2 regions of the Alkaliphilus flagellatus genome follow, and region 1 is predicted to be linked to the other one. Evidence: riboswitches for the same ligand, from Rfam matches in the RefSeq annotation. Region 1 holds a riboswitch; the other holds the start of a gene.
The links. Region 1 has a riboswitch for lysine ahead of KQI88_RS06245 (Na+/H+ antiporter NhaC family protein). Riboswitches for the same ligand answer to the same signal wherever they lie in the genome.
Positions count from the first base shown of each region.

Region 2: another riboswitch for lysine. It lies ahead of KQI88_RS01520 (APC family permease); the one in region 1 lies ahead of KQI88_RS06245 (Na+/H+ antiporter NhaC family protein).

Region 1 covers NZ_JAHLQK010000002.1:272,531-275,968, reverse strand. Annotated here, with positions in the region: gene KQI88_RS06245 (Na+/H+ antiporter NhaC family protein) at 1-1,496, opposite strand, end outside; lysine riboswitch at 1,639-1,816, opposite strand; gene KQI88_RS06240 (M3 family oligoendopeptidase) at 2,058-3,438, shown strand, end outside.
Region 2 covers NZ_JAHLQK010000001.1:341,969-345,406, reverse strand. Annotated here, with positions in the region: gene KQI88_RS01535 (sensor histidine kinase) at 1-520, opposite strand, end outside; gene KQI88_RS01530 (response regulator transcription factor) at 513-1,184, opposite strand; gene KQI88_RS01525 (hypothetical protein) at 1,231-1,368, opposite strand; lysine riboswitch at 1,592-1,774, shown strand; gene KQI88_RS01520 (APC family permease) at 2,020-3,393, shown strand; gene KQI88_RS01515 (amidohydrolase) at 3,415-3,438, shown strand, end outside.

The DNA.
Region 1 (3,438 bases):
TCTGATATTGGAGAACAATGATCTCCGAAAATAGCTCCTGTTAATACAGCTCCAACACTAGCTACAATAAATGTTGCATCCGGTGATATAGCATGAGCCAATGGAATAGCTAAAGGCATTAATATTCCCATTGTTCCATAGGATGTTCCTGTTGCAAATGAAATAATTGAACCTAATATAAAAATAATAGAAGGTAATAAAAACTTTGGAATAGTGCTAGATAGAGCAGATACTAAAAATGCTGCTGTCCCAAGTTCTTTAATAACACTGCTTAATGACCAAGCTAATAGTAGAATAACTCCTGTAATTACTAAAGACTTCATACCATCTACCCAAGTTTCAAGTGCTTCTGAAACAGTAAGGATTTTTTGTGCAACAGCCATTACAACAGCTACAATGCTCGCAAGTAACGCCGCCTGGAATAAAACAATACTAGCATCGGAATTACCAAATGTTTCTCTAATAGATACAAATGATAGTGGAGAATTTTGTAATAGTTCAATAAGAGCTACATCTTCTCCAGCCATTATAGCTTGGTAACCATTGAAGTAGAAGCCTACAAATCCAAAAACTATTAAAGTACCTATAGGAATAATAGCATTCCATATACTTAGTTTGATTCCTTCTTTAGGCTCTAAGGACTTGTCTTCAGAAAAAACCGCAGATTTGGAACTATCAGCCATTACTTTTCCTGTAGTTCTTGCTCTTCTTTCAGCCTTTAACATAGGACCAAATTCTTTTACTAAAACAGCTGTAATAACTACGAATAATAGCATTAATATATTATAAAATCTGTAAGGAATAGTAGAGATAAATATACCATATGCATTCACCTCTTGACCAATAGATAAATATCCATCCCTTATTAAACTTATTTCTAACCCAACCCAGGTAGATATTAAAGCAATACCTGCAATAGGTGCTGCCGTAGCATCAACAATGAAAGATAATTTTTCTCTTGAAATCTTCATTTTATCAGTAATAGGTCTCATAATTGGCCCAACAATTAATGAATTAGCATAGTCATCAAAGAATATAAAAAGTCCCATTAACCAAGTAATAATCTGAGCACTAGTAGGAGACTTTGCCTTTTTAGCTAAGCTTTCAGCAATAGCCCTTGCTCCACCCATTTTAGAAATTAGGGCTATTAACCCACCAATGGTTAAACATTGAAGAATAATACCTGCATTCCATGGATCTGATAAGGATTCTATAATTCTGTTAATAATATCTAAAAATCCACCTATAAAAGCTGAGCTAACATTAAAACCATTTAGCTGTAATAAAAAAGTTCCTGAAAATACACCAATAAATAAGGACAAAATAACATTTTTTGTAATGAATGCTAATATAATAGCAACTAATGGTGGTATAATTGTCCAAATACCAAACCTAGCAGCATTTGTTTCCGCTGTAGTAGGTTCTGCAAAAGCAGTAACAGATAATAATAAAATACAAATTAGAGTGGTAATTACGATAAGATTTTTTCTTTTCATTTTCTTCTCCTCCTTAATTTTGTGTAGTGATTAAACGGTTAGGAGGGAGAACTCTTCAACAAAACAAAAAAGCCTTAAGCTTTTTCACTCAAGACCTTTCAAATATAGGCGATATAGCATTATGCCTATTTTATGTTTTAGTTTGAATGATAGCTCTCCACAAATAGGTTATTTGTGACAATCTTACATATATTTTATGTAAGACCAGTTATATGACTCTTCAGCTTAAGCCATATACTTCGGCAACCTTTCCTTTCCTATCGCATCATCGTGCTTACCTCCACAATAGTACTATTAAAGACTGCACCTCTACCTTTAATTATTCACTTTGCACTTATTTAAACATTATGCACCATTTTGTTTAATTAGTCAATAGGTAATTTTTTTAGTATATTTCTAATAATTTCTAAGTACATTATAGAGTTATAGATATTTTAAACATAAAATTTAAAACAAAATATATTAGACTATCGAAATATATTGAATTCGAAATGAATAAAGTGTATTATTATGATAGCTGAATTTTCTAAATATTTTATTAAAATTAAAAGGGGGATTATTATGCGTTGGAGTTTAAATGAGCTTTACACATCCTTTGAATCAACAGAATTTAAAAGTGATATGGATAAGTGTAACGAATATATTAAAGAATTAATTATTTGGGTAAAAAAGGAGTTGCGAAGTACTGAAGGAGCAAAAGAAAAAATAGAAAACTATATTAAAAAGCAACAAGAATTTGGTAGCATATATATTAGATTACTAAGCTATGCTATACTTGTATCTAGTGTAGATGCAAAAAATGAAACTGCTCTTAAAGTAGCAGATCAACTTCAAAGTAAGGCTTCAAATTTAACAGAGGCAACTGTCCAATTTGAAAAATGGCTTGGTAATATAGAAAATATTGAAGAACTAATACAGTCTTCTCCTCTTTTAAAGGAACATCAATTCTACTTAGAGGATATTATGCTAAATAATCAGTATCTTTTGAGCGAAGAGGAAGAAATATTAATTTCTAAAATGAGCCAAACAGGATCAAAGGCGTGGGCTAAATTACAACAATTATTATCCTCTACCCTACTTGTAGATATTACAATAGATGGAGAAGAGAAACAGCTTCCTCTACCTGTAGTTAGAAACATGGCCTATAGTGCTGATGCCGCTACAAGAAAAACAGCCTACGAGGCAGAATTAAAATCCTATTTAAAAATTGAAGAAAGCTCAGCAGCTGCATTAAATGGTATTAAGGGTGAATCAATTACAATCTCACAAAAACGTGGCTTTGCATCTCCTCTAGAGCAAGCGGTTATTACATCTAGGATGAATATGGAAACATTAGATGCAATGCTAACTGCTATGAAGGAAAGCCTACCCTTCTTCCACCAATATTATCGTAAAAAAGGAGAGTTATTAGGACATAGTAATGGGCTACCTTTCTATGATATGTTTGCACCAATTGGAAATGTAGATATGGAGTTTACATACGAAGAAGCACAGAAGTATATAGTGGATAATTTTAATACATTTAGCAAAGAGCTAGGAGATTTTGCGCAAAAGGCCTTTGATAAAAACTGGATAGATGCGGAGCCACGGATTGGTAAAAGAGGCGGCGCCTTCTGCTCCAATTTACACCCTATTAAAGAAAGTAGAATTTTAGCTAACTTTGATGGTAGTTTTAGTAACATGACTACATTAGCTCACGAGCTAGGTCATGGTTATCATGGGCACTGTCTGAAAAACGCAAGTCTATTGAACAGTCGTTACCCAATGCCACTTGCAGAAACTGCATCTATATTTGCTGAAACTATTATTATAAATGGAGCCTTAAAAACTGCCACAGTAGAAGAAGCATTTGCAATATTAGAAACCTCTATTTCTGACGCAGGACAGGTAATAGTCGATATATATAGTCGTTTCTTGTTTGAATCCGAAGTATTTAAACGCC
Region 2 (3,438 bases), on a different contig from region 1:
CTTCATTACAAACAGAAGAGAGCAGATCTAAAACAGAATCAGATTTTGGTACAACGGAAATAATACCTGTTTCTAGTCTTGAAGTTTTCACCAAAGCCTGTATGAGAAAATTGAGCTTTTCTGATTGTCCTGTAATCTGATTTATAATATCGTGACACTCATTTGGAATCTTTTCCTGTTCTATTAATAGCTGTGAATAGAGAAGGATATTAGCAATAGGTGTTTTCGTTTGGTGAGAAATATCAGAAATTAATGCTTTAATTCTCCCCTTCTCCGCTACGAGATTATTCTCAGAGGATAGGGAGATGCTTAAAAAGCGGTTTAATTTTGCTTCCAATGCGGATAGACTCGATTCATCATAGGTAGATTCAGAAAAACTACCATTTATTGCATCCTCTAACATATGGTTTAGCTTGTTAATAGTACTTTTCATTTTATATTGATATATAAAAACAAAAACTATAGCAATAATAATAGAAATTATAGCGCACGCAATAAAGATGGCATCTATTTTATCCATGCTTATCTACCACCCATGTATATCCTATTCCATAGACTGTTTGTATATACTGTGGTTTTACAGGGTTATCTTCCAATTTATCTCTCAAACGCTTTACCGTAACTGACAGAGCATTTTCATCAACATATTCTGCATCATCTGTCCAGATTTTATCTATTAAGCTAGAACGTGTAAGGACAGTGCCTCGATTTTTTATCAGAACTTTAAGCAATTTTTGTTCTGTCTTGCTTAACTCAATTTTATCATTACCCTTATAGAAACTCATAGAATCAAAGTCGAAAACAAAATGTCCAATTATTATTTTATCATCGCTACTTATTCGTTTAGTACGGCGTAGCAATACGGATACTCTTGCACGCAGTATCATTAGGCTAAATGGTTTAGTAATATAGTCATCTGCACCAAGCTCTAAGCCAGTTACTACATCAATTTCCATATCATTGGCAGTTAGAAAAATAATTGGCGTAGAAGAGTATTGCCTTATTTTTTTACAAAGATCAAAACCATTTCCATCAGGTAAATTTACATCTAATATAATTAAATCAAATTCTGTTTCTGATAAATATTTCTCTGCCTCTTTAAATGTAAAGCTTTGTGTAAAGTCATAGTTTTCTTGTTTTAGGCTCAAAACAATACCATTATTTAAGGCCACATCATCTTCAATAACTAAAATCTTATTGATTTTGATACCCCCTCTAGCATCTAAAAATTTATTTTAACTTAAATCTACAATAAGAAATATTGGCTATATTGCCATTTGCAATAATATTATCTTTAAATATATTTGAAATCTGCCTTACATATTCTGCTATCACTTCAATATTATCCTCATCTCTAATATAAATCAAGAATTAATCTCCGCAAAATCTTGATATAAAAAGTTTTTCATTGGATAGCCCTTCAGCTATTTTGTCAATAGTTTTAGCTACTTTATCTGCCTCTGCAGCAGTTTGTTGAATCGAAAATTCCTCTTATCTACTATTTAAAAGAAATTTTCGTTAAGTTGACAAAGTATAAATACCATGCTATTATGATGAAAATCAACAATTTCATAAAAATCCTCATCCTTACGGGTGAGGTAGAGGCGCGGTTGCTAATAGTAACTATATCGAGGTCGAAAACCTATGACATATAGCGAAAGGAGCCATCGCCGAAGCATCAGATCTCAAAATCTGATGCTGGGTCTGTATCAAATAGGTACAGGACTGTCATCATTGTATTTGCTCAATACTTTGATGTTGTGCTATCTCACACTGAGCCAGAAAGGAGAGAGGAATGTCTTTAGCTTTGCTATACGCATATAAGCACCTGACAAGCCTGTTAGGTGTTTTTTTTGTATAAGAAAGTAAAAAAACTCTTACTATTGAGGGTTTTTGAAGAAATAGAATGTTAGTAATATTTTAAGCACTTGAAATTTAAAAGCTTAAGCTTTTAAATTGAGTGCACTATGAGTAGATACGATAGCATTAGACGAATTTTTTTTATATAGGAGGATATATATGACTGATAACTTGAGTGAAGTGAATAAAACAACGGATTCCGGTTTTAAAAAAGAAATTAGTTTATTTGGTGGGGTCAGCATTTTAGGGGGTATCATGGTAGGGTCAGGAATTTTTTATCTAGGATCATATGTATTAATGAGAACTGGAATGAGTCTTGGCTTAGCTTTATTGAGTTGGATTTTAGGTGGCTTAGTTTCCTTACTAGGCGGAATTTGTTATGCAGAACTAGGTGCTTCAGATCCTCGTGCTGGTGGTTTGACTGTATATTTAAGTAATGCCTATTCACCTATCGTTGGTTTTCTAGCTGGGTTTAATAATTGGCTAATCGCTGGTCCTGGGTCTATTGCTGCCATAGCAATTGCCTTACCAAGTGCTTTAACTGTTATAATGCCAATGGGAGAATGGACAATTAAAATCTTTGCCATAGTATTAATCATAGGATTAACTATTGTCAATTATTTTGGTGTTAAATTTGGATCTAGACTGCAAAATCTATCTATGATTGCAAAACTAATCCCTATTGGAATCATAATGATTTTGGGTCTTTTATTTGGAAAAGTATCTCCAGATTTAAGTTTAGCTCCGAAGACAGTTGATGTAAGTTTTGGCTCAATTATTAGTATGATAGCTTTTGCAGTGGTTGCAAGTTTATGGGCATATGAAGGATGGACTAATTTAAATACTGTAGCTGAAGAAGTAAAGAATCCTAAGAAAAATCTACCTCTTGCTATTGTTATTTCTATTGTTTCAATAACAATACTATATACATTATTTAATTATTCTATATATAAGGTTATACCTTTTACTGAAATTGAAAGTCTAATAGCAAATAATGAGTATTATTTAGGAACCTATGCAGCAGAAAAGCTAATGGGGAAGACTGGTAGTATTTTAGTTGTAATAGGTATGGTATTAGCTATGTTTGGAGCTTTAAATGGCTGTATACTAGCCTTCCCAAGAATGTATTATGCAATGAGTCAAGAGGGGCATTTCTTTAAAAGCTTTAAAAAACTGCATCCTAAATATAAAGTACCTTATGCGCCATTAATTGTACAATGTATAATATCTATAATGTTAGTGCTATTAAGAAACTTAAATCAACTAACTTCTTTAGTTATATTCTCAGGAATGATGTTTAACACTTTGGGTGTATATGCAGTTATGATTTACAGAAGAAAATACCCTACTATAGAAAGACCTTATAAAGTAATTGGTTATCCTATTACAGTAATATTAACAACTTTTATATTTGTAGGATTAATGATTAATACATTTATTGAAGATCCTCAAACCTCGATTATTGGTTTAGCTGTACCAGCTGTTGGTATATTATTTTACTTTTATTTTAATAGAAAAAATAAGGCTGCATAAAAAATATAAGGAGATGATCTTTTGAAAACGATTTTAAAAAATGGC